Linked DNA regions of Paracoccus pantotrophus. Each later gene encodes a partner of the first gene's protein in a complex. Links are inferred from orthologs where the notes say so. Each region holds a gene or a part of one and is shown on either strand. Other genes may lie near its edges. The genes, in order: ESD82_RS12275 and ESD82_RS06335.

What was found.
Region 2: ESD82_RS12275 (region 1) and ESD82_RS06335 share a complex: the UniProt entries of both Escherichia coli proteins name them as parts of the 2-oxoglutarate dehydrogenase (OGDH) complex. The link is inferred for Paracoccus pantotrophus from one-to-one orthologs.

The regions. Positions count from the first base shown.
Region 1 is NZ_CP044426.1:368,942-379,802, reverse strand. The notes cover bases 2,084-5,601. They hold ESD82_RS12275 (2-oxoglutarate dehydrogenase E1 component), read left to right. Parts: upstream 2,084-2,434; coding sequence 2,435-5,401; downstream 5,402-5,601. Other genes in these bases: ESD82_RS12280 (glycosyltransferase family 2 protein), read left to right, coding at 2,084-2,413. In the rest of the region: ESD82_RS12290 (hypothetical protein), read left to right, coding at 1-178; sucD (succinate--CoA ligase subunit alpha), read left to right, coding at 189-1,073; more of ESD82_RS12280, read left to right, coding at 1,250-2,083; ESD82_RS12265 (hypothetical protein), read left to right, coding at 7,091-7,348; ESD82_RS12260 (MAPEG family protein), read left to right, coding at 7,348-7,740; lpdA (dihydrolipoyl dehydrogenase), read left to right, coding at 7,791-9,185; ESD82_RS12250 (lytic transglycosylase domain-containing protein), read left to right, coding at 9,333-9,827; ESD82_RS12245 (GNAT family N-acetyltransferase), read right to left, coding at 9,887-10,327; ESD82_RS12240 (AAA family ATPase), read right to left, coding at 10,339-10,861. UniProt on the Escherichia coli protein: E1 component of the 2-oxoglutarate dehydrogenase (OGDH) complex which catalyzes the decarboxylation of 2-oxoglutarate, the first step in the conversion of 2-oxoglutarate to succinyl-CoA and CO(2).
Region 2 is NZ_CP044423.1:1,302,197-1,315,043, forward strand. The notes cover bases 6,015-8,934. They hold ESD82_RS06335 (pyruvate dehydrogenase complex dihydrolipoamide acetyltransferase), read left to right. Parts: upstream 6,015-6,780; coding sequence 6,781-8,088; downstream 8,089-8,934. Other genes in these bases: ESD82_RS06330 (pyruvate dehydrogenase complex E1 component subunit beta), read left to right, coding at 6,015-6,768; ESD82_RS06340 (efflux RND transporter permease subunit), read right to left, coding at 8,196-8,934. Outside these bases: ESD82_RS06295 (aldehyde dehydrogenase family protein), read right to left, coding at 1-488; deoC (deoxyribose-phosphate aldolase), read right to left, coding at 491-1,435; ESD82_RS06305 (DUF1523 family protein), read right to left, coding at 1,439-2,098; ESD82_RS06310 (hypothetical protein), read right to left, coding at 2,109-2,390; ESD82_RS06315 (acetylornithine deacetylase/succinyl-diaminopimelate desuccinylase family protein), read left to right, coding at 2,495-3,763; ESD82_RS06320 (FtsB family cell division protein), read left to right, coding at 3,832-4,125; pdhA (pyruvate dehydrogenase (acetyl-transferring) E1 component subunit alpha), read left to right, coding at 4,354-5,385; more of ESD82_RS06330, read left to right, coding at 5,398-6,014; more of ESD82_RS06340, read right to left, coding at 8,935-11,252; ESD82_RS06345 (efflux RND transporter periplasmic adaptor subunit), read right to left, coding at 11,249-12,415; ESD82_RS06350 (division plane positioning ATPase MipZ), read right to left, coding at 12,485-12,847. UniProt on the Escherichia coli protein: E2 component of the 2-oxoglutarate dehydrogenase (OGDH) complex which catalyzes the second step in the conversion of 2-oxoglutarate to succinyl-CoA and CO(2).

The DNA.
Region 1 (10,861 bases):
CGAGCTCCATACGGTCGGCTCGTTCGAAACTGATATTGCAACGGGCAAATGGATTCTTCGCATCAGGGCAAAGGATGCCATTGGGACGTTCTATAAAAATATCAACGCGAAAGACGGAACGCGGCTCTTCTTCGAGAAGATCGGCCCGCGCGACTTTCGTGTTTCCGTAATCGCTTAAGGAGAGGCTAATGGCCGTTCTCGTCAACAAAGACACCAAAGTCATCTGCCAGGGGATCACCGGATCCCAGGGCACCTTCCACACCGAACAGGCGATCGCTTACGGCACGCAGATGGTCGGCGGCGTGACCCCCGGCAAGGGCGGCACGACGCATCTGGACCTGCCGGTCTTCAACTCGGTCCACGAGGCCGTGGCAAAAACCGGCGCCAATGCGACCGTGATCTATGTCCCGCCGCCCTTCGCGGCCGATTCGATCCTGGAAGCCATCGATGCCGAGATCCCGCTGATCGTCGCCATCACCGAGGGTATCCCGGTGCTCGACATGATGAAGGTCAAGCGCGCGCTGGAAGGCAGCAAGTCGCAGCTGATCGGCCCGAACTGCCCCGGCATCCTGACGCCGGGCGAGTGCAAGATCGGCATCATGCCGGGCTCGATCTTCTCGCGCGGATCGGTGGGCGTCGTGTCGCGCTCGGGCACGCTGACCTATGAGGCGGTCAAGCAGACCACCGATGTCGGCCTGGGCCAGTCCACCGCTGTCGGCATCGGCGGCGACCCGATCAAGGGCATGGAGCATATCGACGTGCTGCGCATGTTCCTGGACGACCCGGAAACCGAGTCGATCATCATGATCGGCGAGATCGGCGGTTCGGCCGAGGAAGAGGCGGCCGAGTTCCTGGCCGAGCAGAAGCGCAAGGGCAAGTGGAAGCCGACCGCCGGCTTCATCGCCGGGCGCACCGCGCCGAAGGGCCGCCGCATGGGCCATGCCGGCGCCATCGTCTCGGGCGGCAAGGGCGACGCGGAATCGAAGATCGAGGCCATGAAATCGGCCGGCATCGTCGTCGCCGACAGCCCCGCGGGTCTGGGCGAGGCGGTGCTGAAAGCACTCGGCCGGTAACAATGCCGCAAGGCTTTTGACTTGGGCGCGGCCCCTGCCTACCTTTACCGGGGGCCGCGCCAGACCTTACCAGCAGGTGCCAGATTGGACCGCCGTCGTCGCCAGATCGTCGCCAGAACCGCCGGGACAGCGCCCTGCCCGGCCCGCGGCCCTGCCCTGCCAAGCCGGGGCGCGGCATGATCCCGCAGCCCCCTCCGCCGGCGAAACGCCCCGCCTCGTCCGTGGCGGCGCAGGACTGGGCGCTTTGCGTTTCGACCTACCAGCGCGGCAAGCAGCTTTGCGACTGCGTGCGCGCCGCGCTCGCCTCGACCGAGCGGCCGGCCGAAATCGTCATCGTCGATGCCAGCGCCGACTGGGCGCAGAACCGCGAAAGGGTCGAGGCGGTAATCGCCGCGGCCGGCGGCTGTCCGCTGACCTATGTGCCGGCCCGGCGCAAATCGCTGACCGTGCAGCGCAACCAGGCCGTCGCGCTGGCGCGGGCCGACATCCTGTTCATGATCGATGACGACGCCTTGCTGCATCCCGATTGCGCCGGGCGGATCATGGCGCAATACCGCGCCGACACCCAGGGCCGCATCGTGGCGATCTCGGCCCGGAACACCGGCTCGGATGGCGTGACGGGCGGGGGTGAGAGCAAGCGCACCAACCCAGCCGCCAAGCTGGCCGCGGGCCGGTCAGGGCCGGTGCAGCGCAGCATCGACCTTGCCCTGCGCCACCTGCTGATGATTCCGGCCGAGCAGCGTTTCCTGGGCTATGATCGCCCCGAGCGGCGCTGGCAAGGCGATGCCACCCTGCCGCAGGGCTTGCTGCGCGTCGATTTCATCGTCGGCTTCGCCCTGACCCTGCGCCGCCACCTGGCGCTGCGCGAGCCCTTCGACGAAGGGCTGGTCGGCAGTTCCATCGCCGAGGATCTGGATGCCAGCTATCGCTTTGGCCGGCACGGGATGCTGGCCATCGCGCCCGATGCGCTGATCCACCACCTCGAGGCGGCTGCGGGCCGAGACCGGCGCCGGATCAGCGCCATGCTGGCCCTGCTCAACATCGCCTATTTCGTGCGCCGCAATTCCGAACGGCAGGGGCGCGACCTGGCCCGCTATGGGCTGTGGTACCTGCGCATGGCGCTGGCCGAACTGCCCAAGGACATCGCCGGCGCCCGCTGGGATCTGCCGCAGTTCCGCGGCGCCCTGCTGGCCGGCCGCCACCTGCCCGCCTTGCTGCGCCAGCCGCGCGCCGGGCTGCCGGCATGGTATCAGGATCTTCAGACCAGGCTGATCACCGGGACCGCTCCCGGACATGGCCAGAACAATGCGACCGCCCCTGATCCGGGCGCGAACGGATAAGGACTTCCCGGAGGCAAGCCAATGAACGATCAATCCCCAAACTCGGCCTTCCACGATTCGAGCTTCCTGCAAGGCCATAACGCGGCCTATGTCGAGCAGCTTTACGGCCAGTGGGCCCAGAACCCGGCGGCGGTCGACCAGGCGTGGGACGCCTTCTTCCGCAGCCTGGGCGACGAGGAGGCCGTGGTCACCCGCGAGGCCAAGGGCGCCAGCTGGCAACGCGCCGACTGGCCGCCGCTGCCCGCGGACGACACCACCGCGGCGCTGACCGGCGAATGGCCGATGCTGCCCAAGGCCGAGGCCAAGGCGGCTCTGGACAAGATCGCCGCCAAGGCCGGCGAAAAGGGCGTGAACCTGACGGACGAGCAGCTCAAGCGCGCGGTTCTGGACAGCGTCCGCGCCATCATGCTGATCCGCGCCTTCCGCATCCGCGGCCACCTGCATGCCGACCTGGACCCGCTGGGCATGCGCGAGATCCCCGACCATGGCGAGCTGGACCCCAAGACCTATGGCTTCACCGAGGCCGACCTGGACCGGCCGATCTTCATCGACAACGTGCTTGGCCTGCAGATCGCCACGATCCGCCAGATCGTCGACCTGATGAGCCGCACCTATTGCGGCACCTTCGCGCTGCAATTCATGCATATCTCGAACCCCGAGGAAGCCGCCTGGCTCAAGGAGCGGATCGAGGGCTACGGCAAGGAGATCGCCTTCACCCGCGAAGGCCGCCGCGCCATCCTCAACAAGCTGGTCGAGGCCGAGGGCTTCGAGAAGTTCCTGCATGTGAAATACATGGGCACCAAGCGCTTCGGCCTTGACGGCGGCGAGGCGCTGATCCCGGCCATGGAGCAGATCATCAAGCGCGGCGGCGCGCTGGGGGTCAAGGACGTGGTGATCGGCATGCCGCATCGCGGCCGCCTGTCGGTCTTGGCCAATGTGATGGGCAAGCCCTATCGCGCCATCTTCCACGAATTCCAGGGCGGCAGCTACAAGCCCGACGACGTGGACGGCTCGGGCGACGTGAAATATCACCTCGGCGCCTCGTCGGACCGCACCTTCGACGACAACACCGTCCACCTGTCGCTGACCGCGAACCCCTCGCACCTGGAGGCGGTGAACCCGGTGGTGCTGGGCAAGGTGCGCGCCAAGCAGGACCAGCTGTCGGACCAGACCTATCGCACGGCGGTGCTGCCGATCCTGCTGCACGGCGACGCGGCCTTTGCCGGCCAGGGCATCGTCGCGGAATGCTTCCAGCTTTCCGGCATCAAGGGCCACCGCACCGGCGGTTGCATCCATATCGTGGTGAACAACCAGATCGGCTTCACCACCGCGCCGCATTTCAGCCGCACCTCGCCCTATCCGACCGACATCGCGCTGATGGTCGAGGCGCCGATCTTCCACGTCAACGGCGACGACCCCGAGGCCGTGGTCCATGCCGCCAAGGTCGCGACCGAGTTCCGGCAGAAATTCCACAAGGACGTGGTCATCGACATCTTCTGCTATCGCCGCTTCGGTCACAACGAAGGCGACGAGCCGATGTTCACCAACCCGGTGATGTACAAGAAGATCAAGGGCCACAAGACCACGCTGCAACGCTATACCGAGCGACTGGTCGCCGACGGCCTGGTCCCCGAGGGCGAGATCGAGGAGATGAAGGCCGCCTTCCAGGCCCATCTGAACGAGGAGTTCGAGGTCGGCAAGAACTTCAAGCCGAACAAGGCCGACTGGCTGGACGGCAAATGGTCGGGGCTCGAGGCCGAGCATGCCGAGGAGAACCTGGGCCAGACCGCCATCGCGCCCGAGACCATGGCCGAGATCGGCGGCGCGCTGACCCGCGTGCCCGAAGGGTTCGACCTGCACAAGACCGTCGGCCGCCTGCTGGAATCCAAGAAGCAGATGTTCGAGACCGGCAAGGGTTTCGACTGGGCGACCGGCGAGGCGCTGGCCTTCGGCTCGCTGCTGCTGGAAGGGCATCCGGTGCGCCTGGCCGGACAGGACTCGACCCGCGGCACCTTCTCGCAGCGCCATTCGGCCTTCATCGACCAGGCGACCGAGGAACGCTATTACCCGCTCAACCACATCCGCGGCGGGCAGGCGCGCTACGAGGTCATCGACTCGATGCTGTCGGAATATGCGGTGCTGGGCTTCGAATACGGCTATTCTCTGGCCGAGCCGAACAGCCTGGTCATGTGGGAGGCCCAGTTCGGCGATTTTGCCAACGGCGCCCAGATCATGTTCGACCAGTTCATCACCTCGGGCGAAAAGAAATGGCTGCGCATGTCGGGCCTCGTCATGCTGATGCCGCATGGCTACGAGGGCCAAGGCCCGGAACACAGCTCGGCCCGGCTGGAGCGCTGGCTGCAGATGTGCGCCGAGGACAACTGGATCGTGGCGAACTGCACCACGCCGGCGAACTATTTCCACATCCTGCGCCGGCAGCTGAAGCGGCCCTTCCGCAAGCCGCTGGTGCTGATGACGCCGAAATCGTTGCTGCGTCACCCGCTGGCGCTGTCCACGGCGGACGAGTTCCTGGCCGGCTCGACCTTCAACCGCGTGCTGGTGGACGATGCCGACCGCGGCAAGTCCGAGTTCAAGCTGGCCCCGGACGACAAGATCCGCCGGGTGGTGATCTGCTCGGGCAAGGTCTATTACGATCTCTTGCAGGCCCGCGACGCCGCCGGGGCCGAGGATGTCTATATCCTGCGGCTCGAGCAGTTCTATCCCTTCCCGGCCCACAGCATGTCCAAGGAGCTGGAACGCTTCAAGGATGCCGAGATCGTCTGGTGCCAGGAAGAGCCCAAGAACCAGGGCGGCTGGACCTTCGTCGAGCCCAATATCGAATGGGTGCTGTCGCGCATCGGCGCCAAGCATGGCCGTCCGCGCTATGTCGGCCGCCATGCCGCGGCCTCGCCGGCCACCGGGCTTGCCTCGCGCCACAAGGCCGAGCAGGAGGCCCTGGTCCACGAAGCCATCACCATCGGGGCCTGACATGGCAGTGGAACTACGCGTCCCCACGCTTGGGGAATCGGTATCCGAAGCGACGGTGGCCACCTGGTTCAAGAAACCGGGCGACCGCGTCGCCGTGGATGAAATGCTGTGCGAGCTGGAAACCGACAAGGTGACGGTCGAGGTGCCCTCGCCCGTCGCCGGCAAGCTGGCCGAGATCGTCGCGCCCGAAGGCACGGTGGTCGCGCCCAACGCGCTGCTCGCGCAGATCATGGAACAGGGCGATGCCGGCCCGGAAGAAATGTTGCCCAAGGCTGATGCGGGCACGAAGGCTCAGGAAGGACAGAGAAAGATGAGCGGAAAATCCGTCGACGTGATGGTGCCCACCCTGGGCGAAAGCGTGACCGAGGCCACGGTGGCGACCTGGTTCAAGAAGGTCGGCGATGCGGTCGCGCAGGACGAGATGCTGTGCGAGCTTGAGACCGACAAGGTCTCGGTCGAGGTTCCGGCTCCCGCCGCGGGCGTGCTGGCCGAGATCCTCGCCCCGAGGGCGCAACGGTCGAGGCCAGCGCCCGGCTGGCGGTCATCACCGAGGGCGCGACCGCGACCCCCGGGGCCGAGGCCCCTGCTGCTGCCGCAGCCGCCGTGCAATCGCCCGGCGCCGGCCCGGAAACCCCCGCACCGCGCAAGGATGTCGAGGATGCGCCCTCGGCCAAGAAGGCCATGGCCGAGGCCGGCGTCAGCCGCGATGCCGTCACCGGCACCGGCCGCGACGGCCGGGTGATGAAGGAGGACGTGGCCCGCGCGGCTACGGCACCGGCCGCCGCCTCGCCCGCCCCGGCCCCGGCCCAGGCGCCGCGCGCGCCCAGCTCGGCCGATGACGCGGCGCGCGAGGAGCGGGTCAAGATGACCCGCCTGCGCGCCACCATCGCCCGCCGGCTCAAGGACGCGCAGAACACCGCCGCGATGCTGACCACCTATAACGAGGTGGACATGAAGGGCATCATGGACCTGCGCAACACCTACAAGGACCAGTTCGAGAAGAAGCACAAGGTCAAGCTCGGCTTCATGTCCTTCTTCGTGAAGGCCTGCTGCCACGCGCTGAAGGAAGTGCCCGAGGTCAATGCCGAGATCGACGGCGGCGACGTGGTCTACAAGAACTTCGTCCACATGGGCGTGGCGGTGGGCACGCCCAGCGGCCTGGTGGTGCCGGTGGTACGCGATGCCGACCAGAAGAGCTTCGCCCGGATCGAGAAGGAGATCGCCGAGCTGGGCACCCGCGCCCGCGACGGCAAGCTGACCATGGCGGAAATGCAGGGCGGCACCTTCACCATCTCGAACGGCGGCGTCTACGGCTCGCTGATGTCCTCGCCGATCCTGAACCCGCCGCAATCGGGCATCCTGGGCATGCACAAGATCCAGGACCGCCCGGTCGTCGTGGACGGCCAGATCGTCATCCGGCCGATGATGTACCTGGCGCTGAGCTACGACCACCGCATCGTGGACGGCAAGGGCGCCGTGACCTTCCTCGTGCGCGTCAAGGAGGCACTGGAGGATCCGCGCCGCCTGCTGATGGACCTGTGATCCCGGCCTGCCGGGGGCGGCAGGCCCGCCCCCGGCGCGCCCAGGAAGCCGCCGCGCAACTCTTTCCGGCCTGTATCCGTTGACCCGCACCGGGCCGCCTTGCCGCTCATCCCGACGGGAAGCCGGGCCGAAACGGAGGAGTCCCCCATGACCCAGATGATCGCCCATTACACCATCGCCGGTTACGCCGCCTTCAAGGCCGCCTTCGACGCCGATGCCGAGGATCGCGGCAATAACGGCCTGTCGCTGCTGCAGCTGTGGCGCGAGAACGACCAGAGCGCCTGGGCGCTGTTCCAGGTGGGCGACGCGGCGGTGGCCAGGGCCTATCTGGAAGGGGCAGCGGGGGTCTTCAACAGCCAGGCCGGCGTCTCGGCCACCGCCTTCCACCTGGTCGAGACCGCCTGATGGCCGCCGAAACCACCGCCCTGGCGCTGGCCGCGCTGCTGCAAGCCGTGCAGATCGGCCTGGCCGCCGCCTCGATGAACCGCGATGTCGGCGCGAAATGGAACGCCAGCCCGCGCGACAGGCAGCCGGAGTTTTCCGCGCTGACCGGACGGCTGCGCCGCGCTGCGGACAATCATTTCGAGGGACTGATCCTCTTTACCATCGCCGTCGTGCTGGTGGTGCTGTCGGATGCCGGCTCGGCCCTGACCGTGCTTTGCGCCTGGAGCTACCTGCTGGCGCGGCTGCTTTATATTCCCGCCTATGCCTATGGCTGGTCGCCCTGGCGCTCGGTCATCTGGGGGGTGGGGTTCGTCGCCACGCTGGCGATGATCCTGATCGCCTTATTCACCTGAACCGAACGGGCGGCGCCGGCAAGCGCGCCGCGAACTGCAAGGAGACCTGAATGTCCACCTATGACCTGATCGTGATCGGCGCCGGTCCCGGCGGCTATGTCTGCGCGATCCGCGCCGCCCAGCTGGGCCTGAAGGTCGCCTGCGTCGAGGGACGCGAGACGCTGGGCGGCACCTGCCTGAACGTCGGCTGCATCCCCTCCAAGGCGCTGCTGCATGCCAGCCACATGCTGCACGAGACCCACGAGAATTTCGAGAAGATGGGCCTGATGGGCGCCAAGCCCAAGGTCGATTGGGACAAGATGCAGGGCTACAAGGCCGAGACGGTCGCCGGCAATACCAAGGGCATCGAGTTCCTGTTCAAGAAGAACAAGATCGACTGGCTCAAGGGCTGGGCCAGCATCGAAGCGCCCGGCAAGGTCAAGGTCGGCGACACCGTCCACGAGACGAAGAACATCGTCATCGCCACCGGCTCGGAACCGGCCAGCCTGAAGGGGGTCGAGGTCGATAATGCCGCCGGCATCGTCGTCGATTCGACCGGCGCCCTGTCGCTGCCGAAGATCCCCAAGTCGATGGTGGTGATCGGCGCGGGCGTGATCGGGCTGGAACTGGGTTCGGCCTATGCCCGGCTCGGCGCCGAGGTAACGGTGGTCGAGTTCCTGGACGCCATCACCCCCGGCATGGACGCCGAGGTGCAAAAGCAGTTCCAGCGCATCCTGGCGAAACAGGGGCTGAAATTCGTCCTGGGCGCGGCCGTGTCCGAGGTCGAGGTCGAAAAGGGCAAGGCCGAGGTCAAGTACAAGCTGCGCAAGGACGACAGCGAGCATGAGATCAAGGCCGAATGCGTGCTGGTCGCCACCGGCCGCCGCCCCTATGTCGCCGGGCTGGGCCTGGACAAGGTCGGCGTCGCGCTGACCGATCGCGGCTTCGTCCAGATCGACGAACACTGGCAGACCAGCGTCAAGGGCATCTACGCCATCGGCGACGCGGTGCCGGGCCCGATGCTGGCCCACAAGGCCGAGGACGAGGGCATGGCGGTGGCCGAGGTCATCGCCGGCAAGCATGGCCATGTGAATTACGACGTGATCCCCGGCGTGATCTATACCACGCCCGAGGTCGCCTCGGTCGGGCTGACCGAAGAGGCCGCCAAGGAAAGCGGCCGCAAGGTCAAGGTCGGCAAGTTCCCCTTCATGGGCAATGCCCGCGCCAAGGCCCTGTTCCAGGCCGAGGGCTTCGTCAAGATGATCGCCGATGCCGAGACCGATCGGGTGCTGGGCTGCCACATCATCGGCCCGAATGCCGGCGAGATGATCCACGAGGTCTGCGTGGCGATGGAATTCGGCGCCTCGGCCCAGGACATCGCACTGACCTGCCACGCCCATCCGACCTGCTCGGAAGCGGTGCGCGAGGCGGCGCTGGCCTGCGGCGACGGCGCGATCCACGCCTGATCGGCGGATCGCCACCGAAACCGGCACCATGTTGCGGCGGGTTTCCGCCGATGGACCGCCCCTGAACCGGGCGGTCCTGTCTTTTGATTTCCCCGACTCTGGCAGCTGCGGCTAATCCCTTGGTCAATGAAAAGACAAGGGGCAGTCATGAAATCCATCCTCGGACTGTTGGCGCTGGCCGGCACGCTGGCCGTCGGCGCCTGCGGCGACAACCGGGTCGATCCCGACCGCCGCTATCTGGTCGAACCCCGCGCCTCGGCCGCCCAGGTCGCGGCGCTGCATCCGAACGAGACACCGGAACTGCGCCGGCTGATCAACAAATACGCGGCGGAATACGATGTGCCGGTGGACCTGGTGCAGCGCGTCATCATCCGCGAATCGACCCATCGTCCCGGCGCCCGCAACGGCCCCTATTACGGGCTGATGCAGATCCTGCCCGCCACCGCGCGCGGCATGGGCTATCAGGGCCCGCCCGCCGGGCTGCTCGATGCCGAGACGAACCTGAAATACGGCGTCAAATACCTGCGCGGCGCCTATATGGTCGCCGACGGCGACAAGGATGCCGCGGTGAAATGGTATGCCCGCGGCTATTACTACGAGGCCAAGCGCAAGGGCCTGCTGCAAGCCACCGGCCTGCGCTGAGGCGAGGGACAGCGGATCGCGGGGGCGGCCTTCGGGCCGCCCCTTGCCTTACAGGCGCATCACAGCTTGCGATTGTAGCGGATGAAGGGCGACTTCACCGCCATCCGGTCATAGAGCATTCGCCCCGGATAATTGTCCTCGGCCGTCAGCCAATAGACGGCAGGCACGCCGGCGCGGTCGGCCTCGGCATAGACGCCTTCGATCAGGGCGCGGGCGATGCCGCGGCCGCGGGCCTCGGGGGCGGTGAACAGATCCTGCAGATAGCAGACCCCCTCCTCGCGCCACAGGTTCGGGTGAAAGACGTAATGCGTCAGACCCAGCAGCCGGCCCTCCGCCTCGGCCACCAGACCGTGAAAGTCGCGCGGGTTGCGTGCCATCAGCCGGTCGAAGGCGCGGTCGTAGAACGACGGCGGCCGGTCGTCGAAGCCGTAGAAGGCCTGGTAGCCCTCGTAGAGCCGCTGCCAGCCCTTGCGATCCTCGGGGCGAAGCGCGCGGATCATCGCTGCCGCCCTCAGCGTTGGCGGCGGGCCATGAAGGCCAGCCGCTCGAACAGCGCCACGTCCTGCTCGTTCTTCAAGAGCGCGCCATGCAGCTTGGGCAGCATCTCTCCGGCCGGGCGCCGCAGGTCCTCGGGCGCCAGATCTTCGGCCAGGATCAGCTTGAGCCAGTCCAGGAGTTCGCTGGTCGAGGGCTTCTTCTTCAACCCCTGCACCTCGCGCAGCTCCAGGAACTGCGTCAGCGCCTCGTCGAGCAGCCGCGGCTTCAGGCCGGGATAATGCACCTCGACGATGCGCTTCAGCGTCTCTGCATCGGGAAAGCGGATGTAGTGGAAGAAGCAGCGGCGCAGGAAGGCGTCCGGCAGTTCCTTTTCGTTGTTCGAGGTGATGATGACCACCGGCCGGTGCCGGGCCACCACCGTCTCGCTGGTCTCGTAGACATGGAACTCCATGCGGTCGAGTTCCTGCAAGAGGTCGTTCGGAAACTCGATATCGGCCTTGTCGATCTCGTCGATCAGCAGCACGACCTTGCCCGGC
Region 2 (12,847 bases), on another replicon or contig:
ATCTGGCCGCAGACGCCCAAGGGGCCGTGGCCGGGAAACTCGGTCTCGGCCAGTTCGGCCCAGCCGGCATGGTGGTAGAAATGCCGCACCACCAGCGGCACGTCGATGTCGCGGCTTTCGCGGATCGGCTTGCCGTTGTCCAGCGTCTCCAGCACCGCCAGGAACCGCTCGCGCTTCTGGATCGTCCGGGCGATGGCATAGAGGAAGCGCGCCCGCACATGGCCGGGCATGGCGCCCCAACCGCGCTGCGCCCGGCGCGCGGCACGCACCGCCTTCATCACGTCGCGGGCGGTGCCCTGCGTGACCTGCGCCAGTTCCTCGCCGGTCGAGGGATCGCGGCTGGCGAAGGTCTCGCCCGGCCGGGTAAATCGCCCGGCGATGAAATGGCCGAAGCGGCCGCGTTCGCGCAGCCAGTCGCGGACGGCCGAGGCATCCTCGGGCGCGGGGCCGTATTCCATGCTTTCCATGATCTCGCTTACCTTCGGCATCATCACCCCGCGGCCAGACGATGGGCGGCAGCATAGCGCCCGGTGACGTGATGGGAAATCTGCCGCTCGATATCGGCCAGAAGCGAGCTGGCGCCGATGCGGAACAGATCCGCCCGCAGCCAGTCGCGGCCCAGTTCCTCGGCCATCAGCACCTGCCAGTTCAGCGCGTCCCTGGCGGTTTTCAACCCGCCGGCCGGCTTGAAGCCGACGGAAAATCCGGTCCGATCGCGATAGTCTCGGATCGCGCGCAGCATGACCAGCGACACCGGCAGCGTGGCATTCACCGGCTCCTTCCCGGTCGAGGTCTTGATGAAATCGGCGCCGGCCTGCATGGCGACATGGCTGGCCTTGGCGACATTGCCAAGGGTCTTGAGCTCGCCCGTCGCCAGGATCGCCTTCATCCGGGCATGGCCGCAAGCCTCGCGCATCTCGCAGATCTCGTCGTAAAGCGCCGCCCATTCGCCGCGCAGCACCAGCGCGCGGGAAATCACGATGTCGATCTCATCCGCGCCCTGATCCAATGCATAGCGGATCTCGGCCAGCCGCAGGTCCAAGGGCATCAGCCCGGCGGGAAAGCCCGTCGCGACCGAGGCAACGGGGATCGCCGTGCCCTGCAAGGCGCGTTTCGCCGCCGCCACCATGGTCGGATAGACGCAGACTGCACCGGTGGTCAGATGCTCGACCCCCAGCGCCGCCAACTGGCCGGCATCGACCGGCTGGCGCGCCTTGGCGCAAAGCCGCGCCACACGGTCGGGCGTGTCGTCGCCCGCCAGCGTGGTCAGGTCGATGCAGCGCACCGCGTTCAGAAGCCAGGCCGCCTGCCATTCCTTCTTCAGGCTGCGGCGCGCGGTCAGGCTTGCGGCGCGGCGCTCGGCCGCCGGGGTGTTGACCTGGATGGTCTCGAACCAGTCGAGGCTGAAATCCGTGCCGGGGTTCTTGCGCTCCATCGCTCAGCGCCCCCGCAGCCCGTCCCACCAGCGCCGCATGCGCCCGCGCGCCCGGTCGCGGGCCGCGTCCGCCCGGGCGTCGAGCCGGTCCCAGGCCGCGTCGGCAGAGCGCACGGCAGGGTCGATCGTCCGCTCGCGGAACTGGTTCCACATGCGCCAGAGCAGGAACAAGAGCGCCCCCAGGATCAGCAGGATGATCTGCGCCGCCCAGTTGAAGGGCTTCACCTCGGGCCCCGCCACCGGCTTGATCGAGATGGCGTTGGGATAGACCGAGAGCCAGGCGATGCGCCAGCCGTAAGAGGTCACGCTGACCCATTCCGGGCTGGTCGCGGTCGAGCGCAGATCGGTCGCCTGCGCATGCAGGTTCGAGCTGTCGTATTTGAAATAGGGCGGCCAGATCCAGCCGGTATCCTCGTTGCGATAGACATAGGGCTTGCCGTTCGGCCGTACCGTGTCGATGAAGCGCACGTCGCGCTGGCCCTGGGCGTTCTGCACCGTGCCGGTATCGGGCGAGGCATAGAAAAAGGCATTCGCGCCGATATCCGTCAGCCGGTTGTAGGTGTTGGTGATGCGGACCGTCTGCTTCGAGGGCAGCGTGTAATCCAGGAACAGGAAGACCACGATCCCGAAGATCACCCCAAGGACGGTCAGGAACCAGCGCATCGGCGCCCCCTCAATTGTAGTTCACGATCACGATGATCACGATGATCGCGACCACCGGCAGGACCAGCACCAGCCCGACGAGCCGCGCCCGCAGGGTCTTGCTGAAGCCCACCATCGAACGCCGCACGAACTCGGCGCGTTCCGGGCTTGGCCCCGCGCGCTCGGGGTGGCGGCGATCCCATTCCTTTTCAAGCTCTTCCCGGCGCAGGCTGCGGATATAGATCCAGATCAGCGCGTAAAAGACCAGCTCGACGACCAGGACCATGCCGATCAGGCGAAGAAAGGCGATCATCGGGCAGACCCTGGTTGCGAAAATCCTGCCCCATGGAAGGCCCCCGCGCCGCGACTGTCAATGACCCCATTGCCGCGCCGCCGCGCCCGGCCTAGCCTTGCGCCATGGACGCCCTTGCCCTCGAGATCGAAAACCGCCGCGACGACCTGGTCCGCCTGACCCGGGATCTGATCCGCATTCCGACGCTGAATCCGCCGGGCCGCAACTATCGCGAGATCTGCGAATACCTGCAGGCGCGGCTGGCGCCGCAGGGCTGGGCCTGCGAACTGATCCGCGCCCATGGCGCGCCGGGCGACAGCGAGGCCTTTCCGCGCTGGAACCTGGTCGCCCGGCATCGGGGCGGCCCGCCCGGCGACTGCGTGCATTTCAACAGCCATCACGACGTGGTCGAGGTTGGCCACGGCTGGAGCCGCGATCCCTTCGCCGCCGAACTGGAGGGCGGACGCATCTATGGCCGCGGCGCCTGCGACATGAAGGGGGGCTTGGCCGCCAGCATCATCGCGGCCGAGGCTTTCGTCGCGCTTTACCCCGACCATCCCGGCCAGATCGAGATCAGCGCCACCGCGGACGAGGAATCGGGCGGCTTCGGCGGCGTGGCCTACCTGGCGAGCCAGGGCGCCTTTGCCCATGTCGGCCATGTCATCATCCCCGAGCCGCTGCACAAGGACCGCATCTGCCTGGGCCATCGCGGCGTCTGGTGGGCCGAGATCGAGACGCATGGCCGCATCGCCCATGGCTCGATGCCCTTCCTGGGCGACAGCGCCATCCGCCACATGGGCGCGGTGCTGGAAGAAATGGAGCGCACGCTGTTCCCCCTGCTGATGAGCAAGCACACGGAAATGCCGGTGATCCCCGAAGGCGCGCGGAACTCGACCCTGAACATCAACTCGATCCACGGCGGCGAGCCGGATCACGGCCCGGACTTCACCGGCCTGCCGGCGCCCTGCGTCGCCGACCGCTGCCGCATCGTGATCGACCGCCGCTTCCTGATCGAGGAGGAACTGTCCGAGGTCAAGCGCGAGGTCACGGCGCTGCTGGAAAAGGTCAAGGCGGCGCGCCCCGGTTTCACCTACGAGATCCGCGACCTCTTCGAGGTGATCCCCAGCATGACCGACCGCGAGGCGCCGGTGGTGCGCTCGACCGCCGCCGCCATCGAACGGGTGCTGGGCCGCGAAGCCGGCTACGTGGTCAGCCCCGGCACCTACGACCAGAAGCATATCGACCGCATCGGCAAGCTGAAAAACTGCATCGCCTACGGGCCCGGCGTGTTGGACCTGGCGCACCAGCCCGACGAATGGGTAGGGGTGGACGATATGCGGGATTCCGCCCGGGTCATGGCCCTGGTGCTCGACGACATCCTGCGCGGCGCTTAGGGGATTCCCCCGACGGGCCGCCTGTGGCATGATCGCCCGAAACAGCCGAGCAGCCCTATGATCCGTGCATGACCCAACGCCTGTCGATCAGCGCCATCATCTTCTTCGTCGTGATGATCCTTCTGGGCGTCTATTTCGCCTATGCGGCGGTGCAGGGCCCATCCGGCATCCTGCGCCGGGTGCAGTTGCAGGCCGAAACGCAGGAACTGGTCCAGCAGCGCGATAAGCTGCAGACCGAGGTGGACCGGATGCGCAACCTGGCGCGGCGCCTGTCGGACGAATATCTCGACCTCGACCTGCTGGACGAACGCGCCCGCGACGTGCTGGGCCTGGTGCGCGCCGACGAGATCATCATCCGCTGAATGCCAGGCCACCAGGCCCGGCCCCGTCATTCACCGTTTCCCAAATACCCATGCACCCGCGCCCCAGGACGCGGCGACGCCCCCTTGCGCGCCTCGACTATTTCCCCAGCGCAGGCGGCTTTCCGCATCTGCCCTCTGGACGGATGCACGAGTCCGGTTTACTTCCCCCGAAAGCTTCGCCTAGAATTAGTTTAACGCTGAACTATCCCCGCCCCGAGGAGGAGGCCCATGGTCAGAAAGCCCGCAGCCAAGCAAAGCACGCCCAACGTGTCCAAGGATGAGCTGCTTCAATACTACCGCGACATGCTGCTGATCCGGCGATTCGAGGAAAAGGCCGGCCAGCTTTACGGCATGGGCCTGATCGGCGGCTTCTGCCACCTCTATATCGGCCAGGAGGCCGTCGTCGTCGGCCTTGAAGCCACGGCGAAGGAAGGCGACAAGCGCATCACCTCCTATCGCGACCACGGCCATATGCTGGCCTGCGGCATGGAAGCCCGCGGCGTGATGGCCGAGCTGACCGGACGCATCGGCGGCTATTCCAAGGGCAAGGGCGGCTCGATGCACATGTTCAGCCGCGAGAAGCATTTCTACGGCGGCCACGGCATCGTCGCGGCGCAGGTGCCGCTGGGCGCCGGCCTCGCCTTCGCCGACAAGTACCTGGGCAACGACAACGTCACCTTCGTCTATTTCGGCGACGGCGCCTCGAACCAGGGCCAGGTCTACGAGACCTACAACATGGCCGAGCTGTGGAGCCTGCCCGTCGTCTTCGTCATCGAGAACAACCAATATGCCATGGGCACCTCGATGAAGCGCTCGACCAAGTCGACCACGCTCTTCGGCCGGGGCGAGGCCTTCGGCATCAAGGGCGAGCAGGTGGACGGCATGGACGTGCTGGCGGTCAAGGCCGCGGGCGAAAAGGCGGTGGCGCATTGCCGCGCCGGCAAGGGGCCCTACATCCTGGAAGTCATGACCTATCGCTATCGCGGCCATTCGATGTCCGACCCGGCGAAATACCGCACCCGCGAGGAAGTGCAGAAGATGCGCGACGAGCGCGACGCGATCGAGCACGTCCGCGAGCTGCTGCTGCAAGGCCAGCATGCCTCCGAGGAAGACCTCAAGGCCATCGACAAGGAGATCAAGGACATCGTGAACGATTCCGCCGAGTTCGCCAAGGACAGCCCCGAGCCGCCGCTGGAGGAGCTCTGGAGCGACATCTATGCCCAGGAAGTGCCGCAGGGCGGCGCGGAACAGAACGCCTGAGGGGAGGGAACCATGGCAACCGAAATCCTGATGCCCGCCCTGTCGCCGACCATGGAGGAAGGCACGCTGGCCAAATGGCTGGTCAAGGAAGGCGATAGCGTGAAATCCGGCGACATCATCGCCGAGATCGAGACCGACAAGGCCACGATGGAGTTCGAGGCCGTGGACGAGGGCATCCTCGGCCGGCTGCTCATTGCCGAGGGCACCCAGGGGGTCAAGGTGAACACCCCCATTGCGGTCCTGGTCGAAGAGGGCGAATCCGCCGATGCCGCCCCGGCACCGAAAGCCGAGCCCGCACCCGCCGAGGCCAGGGCCGAGGCTCCGTCCGCTCCGGCGCAGGCGGCCGCCCCTGCCCCGACCCCGGTCGCGGACCAGTCGCCCGACTGGCCGGAAGGCACGCCGATGAAGATCATGACCGTGCGCGAGGCCCTGCGCGAGGCCATGGAAGAGGAAATGACCCGCGACGAGACCGTCTTCCTGATGGGCGAGGAAGTCGGCGAATACCAGGGCGCCTACAAGATCAGCCAGGGCCTTCTGGACAAGTTCGGCCCGCGCCGCGTCGTCGATACGCCGATCTCGGAAATCGGCTTCGCCGGCATCGGCACCGGTGCGGCGCTGGCCGGGCTGCGTCCCATCGTCGAGTTCATGACCTTCAACTTCGCCATGCAGGCCATCGACCATATCATCAACTCGGCCGCCAAGACGCTTTACATGTCCGGCGGCCAGATGGGCTGCCCGATCGTCTTCCGCGGCCCGAACGGCGCCGCCGCCCGCGTGGCGGCCCAGCACAGCCAGGACTACGCCGCCTGGTATGCGCAGATCCCCGGCCTCAAGGTGGTGATGCCCTATTCGGCGGCCGACGCCAAGGGCCTGCTGAAACAGGCGATCCGCGACCCGAACCCGGTGATCTTCCTGGAAAACGAGATCCTCTACGGCCGCAGCTTCGAGGTGCCGGATCTTCAGGATTTCACCATTCCCTTCGGCAAGGCCAAGATCGTGCGTCCCGGCCGCGACGTGACCCTGGTCAGCTTCGGCATCGGCATGGTCCATGCGCTCGAAGCCGCCGAGAAGCTGGCGTCGGAAGGCATCGAGGCCGAGGTGATCGACCTGCGCACCCTGCGCCCCATCGACTACGCCACGCTGATCGAATCGGTCAAGCGCACCAACCGCTGCGTGACGGTGGAGGAGGGCTTCCCGGTCGCTTCGATCGGCAACCACCTCTCGGCCCATATCATGGAAAACGCCTTCGACTATCTCGACGCGCCGGTGATCAACTGCACCGGCAAGGACGTGCCCATGCCCTATGCCGCGAACCTTGAAAAGCACGCGCTGATCACCTCCGACGAGGTGGTAGCGGCGGTCAAGAAAGTCACCTACCGTTAAGGAGCGAGCGAGATGCCGACAGAAATCCTGATGCCCGCGCTTTCTCCGACCATGGAAGAGGGCACGCTGGCCAAATGGCTGGTCAAAGAGGGCGACGAGGTCAAATCCGGCGACATCATCGCCGAGATCGAGACCGACAAGGCCACGATGGAGTTCGAGGCCGTGGACGAAGGCAAGCTGGGCAAGATCCTGGTGGCCGAGGGTACGGCGGGGGTCAAGGTGAACACCCCCATCGCCGTGCTGCTGGAAGAGGGCGAATCCGCCGATGACATCGGCGCCGCCCCGGCGGCCAAGGCGGAAGCCAGGCCCGAGGCGGCGACAGCCGAAGCCGCCCCGGCAGCGACGGCCGCCGCCGTCGCCCCTGCCCCGGCCGCGCCGAAATCGGCGGCGGGCGGGCGCATCTTCGCCTCGCCGCTCGCCCGGCGCATCGCGGCGGAAAAAGGCATCGACCTTGCCGGCGTGACGGGTTCCGGCCCGCATGGCCGCATCGTCAAGGCGGATGTCGAAGGCGCCAAGCCCGGCGCGGCCAGACCCGCCGCCACTGATGCCCCGAAAGCCGCCGCTCCTGCCCCGGCGGCCGCAGCCCCCGCCAGTCCCTCCGCGGAAACCATCCTCAAGCTCTATGCCGACCGCGAGACCGAGGAGGTGGCGCTGGACGGCATGCGCCGCACCATCGCCGCCCGCCTGTCGGAAGCCAAGCAGACCATCCCGCATTTCTACCTGCGCCGGTCCGCGAAGCTCGACGAGTTGATGAAGTTCCGCGCCATGCTGAACAAGCAGCTGGAATCGCGGGGCGTGAAGCTGTCGGTGAACGACTTCATCATCAAGGCCTGCGCCTTGGCCCTGCAAGAGGTGCCGGATGCGAACGCGGTCTGGGCCGGCGACCGCATCCTCAAGCTGAAACCGTCGGATGTGGCCGTCGCCGTGGCCATTGAGGGCGGGCTCTTCACCCCGGTCCTGAAGGACGCGCAGCAAAAGACGCTGTCCGCCCTCTCGGCCGAGATGAAGGATCTGGCCAACCGCGCCAAGACCAAGAAGCTCGCGCCCCACGAGTACCAGGGCGGCAGCTTCGCCATCTCCAACCTCGGCATGTTCGGGATCGAGAATTTCGACGCGGTGATCAACCCGCCGCATGGCGCGATCCTCGCCGTCGGTGCCGGCATCCAGACCCCGGTGGTCGAGAATGGCGAGGTGGTGGTCCGCAACGTCATGTCGATGACCCTCTCGGTCGACCACCGGGTGATCGACGGCGCGCTCGGCGCCCAGCTGCTGGAGGCCATCGTCAGGCACCTGGAAAATCCCATGGGCATGCTGGCCTGAACCCGGCCGCCAGGAACGAAGAAAAGGGGGCCCCCACCGGCCCCCTTTTTCTTTCTTGTCCAAATATCCCGCGGGGGTCCGGGGGCGCGAAGCCCCCGGCAGCGGCCTCACTCGCCGGCCGGCTCCGGTGCCGCGTTCAGCCCGATCCGCCGCCGCAGCCAGCCTGCCACCCGCACCTGCCCGCCATGGATAACCGAGAACAGCGAAGGCACGAACAGCAGCGACAGCAGCGTGGACAGCAGCAGGCCCCCGATCACCGCGATGGCCATGGGCGAACTGAACTCGGCCCCCTCACCGGTGCCAAGGGCCGAGGGCACCATGCCCGCGGTCATGGCGATGGTGGTCATCACGATGGGCCGGGCGCGCTTGTGCACCGCATCCAGGATCGCCTCGCGCTTCTCCACGCCGCGGTCTATGGCGCTGACCGCGAATTCCACCAGCATGATGGCGTTCTTGGTCACGATGCCCATCAGCATCAGGAAGCCGATCACCACCGCCATGCTGATGGAATTGCCGGTCAGGAACAGCGCCAGGATCGCGCCGCCGATGGCCAGCGGCAGCGACATCAGGATCGAGACCGGGGTGACGAAATTGTGAAACAAGAGCACCAGCACCACATAGGTCAGCAGCACGCCCGAGATCATCGCCACGGTGAAGGCCTGGAACACCTCGGCCATGATCTCGGCATCGCCCGAGGGCTGGATCTCGGTCCCGGCCGGCAGCTCGACCCGGTCCTGCAGGGCCGTGACCTGGGCATTGACCGGCCCCAGCAGCGCGCCGCCGGCCAGATTCGCCGAAACCGTCGTGCGATAGCGCCGGTCGTAGCGCCCGATCTCGGTCGCCCCGGCCGAGATCGACACATCCGCCACCGCCTCCAGCGGCACCTGCCCGGCCGAGCTTGGCACCCGCAGGTTGCGCACCGTCATCAGGTCGCGCCGGGCGGACTCGTCCAGCCGCACCATGATCGGGATCTGCTTGTCGCCGGTGTTGAACTTGGCCAGGTTCGATTCCGTGTCCCCCAGCGTCGCCACCCGCAGCGTCGTCGCCAGCGCGCTTGCCGTCACGCCCAGCTGGGCCGCGACCTCGGGGCGGGGATGGACCTGGATCTCGGGCCGTAGCAGGCTGGCCGAGGATGTCACCCCCTCCAGCGTGGACAGGGTCTTCATCGCCGCCATCAGCCGCTCGGCCGCCTCGGCCGCGCCTGCCTCGGTATCGCCCAGCACCGAAATGGACAGGTCGGCATTGCCCTCCTCGTTCTGGAAATTGATCCGCAGGTCGGGGATCTGCGACAGGTCGCGCTTCAACTCGTCCTCGATGGCGAAGCTCGATCGCTCGCGCTCTTCCTTGGGGCCGTAATTGACCATCAGCTTGGCCTTGGCCACGTCGTCCTCGCCGCCATTGACGAAGACCGAGCGCACTTCGGGCACCGCCTTGATGCGCGCCGAGATCATCCTTGCCACGGCTTCGGTTTCCGACACCGTGGCGCCCGGCGGCAATTCGATGCTGATCTGGCTGCGCCCGACATCCGAGGCCGGGATGAACTCGGTCGGCAACAGCGTGGCGGAAAAGATCGAGCCGGCAAAGACCCCCAGCCCCATCAGCAACGTCAGCCCGCGATGGCGCAGCGTCCAGCGCAGCACCGCCATCAGCCTCCGCAGCACCGGTCCGTCGCGCTCCTCGGCCAGCCGCGTGTTGTCGCGCAGGAAATAGGCCGCCAGCATCGGCGTGATCAGCCGCGCCACCAGGAGCGAGAACAGCACCGAAACCGCGACGGTCAAGCCGAACTGCTTGAAATACTGGCCCGGAATCCCGCCCATGAAGCTGACCGGGGCAAAGACCGCGACGATCGAGAAGCTGATGGCGATGACGGTCAGGCCGATCTCGTTCGCGGCCTCCATGCTGGCCTCATAAGCGGGAACGCCCATGTTGATGTGCCGCACGATGTTCTCGATCTCGACGATGGCGTCGTCGACCAGGATGCCGGTGACAAGGGTGATCGCGAGCAGGCTGATGCCGTTCAGCGTGAAGCCCAGCCAATGCATGACGAAGAAGGTCGGGATGATCGACAGGGGCAGCGCCACGGCGGCGATCAGCGTCGCGCGCCAGTTCCTCAGGAACAGGAACACCACCACCACCGCCAGCGCCGCGCCCTCGTAGAGCGTCTCCATGGTCGAGTGATAGCTGCCCGAGGTATAGGTCGTCGCATCGTCGATCAGGGTGATGCGGGTGCCGGGGTTGCGGGCCTCGATCTCGGCGATGCGGGCCTTGGTGCCGTCGCCGGCCTCCAGGTCCGATTCGCCGCTGGCGCGGAAGACGCCGAAGGCCACCACCGGCTGGCCGTCGAGCAGGGCGAACTTGCGTTCCTCGCTGGCGCCGTCGGTGACGCTGCCCAGCTGGTCCAGCCGCACCGTGCGCCCGCCCCCGATCAGGATCGGCGTCGCGGCCAGCCGGGCCACGTCGCCCGCCGATCCCAGCGCACGGATGGAATATTCCGTGCCGGCCAGGTCGCCGCGCCCGCCGCCCATGTCGATGTTCTTGGCCCGCAGCTGCTCCGAGATCTCGGCCGCCGTCAGCCCGAAGGCCAAGATGCGATGCGGGTCCAGATCCACGTTGATCTGCCGGTCGGCGCCCCCGATGCGGGTGATGCTGGCCACGCCCGGCACGGTGGAGAGATCGCGCGACACCACGTCGTCGACGAAATCCGACAGTTCCTCGATGCTCATGCCGGGATTGCTGACGGCATAGGTCAGGATCGCCATGCCGCTGATATCGATGCGGTGGATCAGCGGCTCGACGATGGATTCGGGCAGGTCGGCGCGGACATTGGCCACCGCGTCCTTGACATCGTTGACGGCGCGGTCGGTATCGGTCTCCAGCTCGAACTCGACATAGATGCGGGCCGAACTGTCGGTCGCAGAGGAGGTGATGTGCCGCACGCCGGTGATCGAGGCGATGGAATCCTCGATGGGCTGGATCACCTGCCGGGTCAGTTCCGAGGGCGCGGCACCCGGCTGGCTGACCACCACGCTGACCAGCGGCAGGTCGATGTTCGGCATGGCCGTCACCGCCAGCCGGCTGAAGCTGTAAAACCCCATCAGCATCAGCACCAGGAAGATCGCGATGGGTGGCACCGGATGGCGTATGGACCAGGCCGAGAAGTTCATGGCGCCGCCCGCACCTGGTCGCCGCTGCGGAAGAAGGCGCCGGCGCGGGCCACGACCGTCTCGCCCGGCGCGACGCCTTCCAGGATCTCGCGCCGGCCCTGCCAGATCAGCCCGCCGCGGACCTCGCGCGTCTCGATCCGGCCGTCCTTGACCACCTGCACCCGCTCGCCCGAGGCATCGGCCAGGACGGCTGACGCAGGCACCGTCACCGCCTGCCGCCGGTCGGTGATGATCCAGCCGCTGGCGAAAAGCCCGGTCCGCAACCGCGGATCGGGGTCCAGCGCGATGCGCGCCGGCCCCAGCCGCGTCACCGGATCGACGGCGGCCGGCACCAGGCGCAGCTGGCCCTGGACGCGGCCAAGGCCCGCGACCTCGATCTCGGCGGCATCGCCGGGGTGTAGCTGGCTCAGCGCGGTCTCGATCACATCGGCCTCCAGCTCGACCTCGCCGCCGGCAATCAGGGTGAAAAGCGGCTCGGCCCCGCCGCCGGGAATGGCGCCCAGCCGCACGGTGCGGGCCACCACCAGCCCGTCGACCGGGGCGATGATGCGGGCATGGTCCAGGTTCAGCTGCGCGATGCGCCGCGCCGCATCGGCCTGCGCCAGGGCGGCACGCGCCACGCCCAGCCCGTCCGAGGCCGAGGCCGCAGCCGCGCGCGCCGAGGCCTCGGTGGCGACGGCCTGGTCCAGCACCGCCTGGCTGGCATTGCCGCTTTGCCGCAGGCTGCGGGTGCGCTCCAGCGCCGCAACCGCCTGGGTCAGGCTGGCCTGGGCGCTGGCGATCTGGCTTTCGGCCTGGCTGATCCCGGCCTCGGCGCGCTGATATTCCGCCTCGGCCTGGGCCAGTTGCGCCGACAGCACCTTATCGGACAGCCGCGCCAGCACCTGCCCGGCCTGGACGCGGTCGCCGACCTCGGCCTCGATGCCGGTGATCTCGTGTCCCGAGACGAGGGCATGGACCTGCACCTCCTGCCGGGCGACCAGTGAACCCGAGACCGGCACCCGCGCCTCGATCCAGTCCTGCCGGGCGGTGGCCAGCGTGACCACCGGCAATTCGGGTTGCTCGACGGCACCCGCCGTCTCGGCCATGACCTTGCCGCCCGGCCCCAGGGCCAGGGCCAGGGCCAGCACCGCGATTCGGGTGATCCGGCAGGCTGCCGTCATCGTCCCCTCCAATCCAATCTGCCGCGCAACATAATGGCGCCGGCCATCGGCAACAATGCCGGCCGGGTTTCAGAAGGAAACGCTGACGCCGGGTAGGTTCAGCTCGCCGATCAGCTCGCGCAGTTCCTGCCGGGCGGCGATGTTGGACATGTTGAGCTGTTCCGTGCCGATGTCCTTGAGATCCAAGAGCGTCAATCCGCGCGGAAACAGCTCGCGGAAGATCACCCGCTCGGAGAAGCCCGGCGCCACGCGAAAGCCGATGCGCTTGGACAGCGTGGTCAGCGCGCCACCGACCTTGCGCTTGTTGTGCATGGCCTGCGTGCCCAGCCGGTTGCGCAGCACCAGCCAGTCGATCGGCCCGGCCCCCGCCTCGCCGCGCAGCTGGCGGGCGGACCAGACCATCTCGGCATAGATCGAAGGGCCGAGGATCCT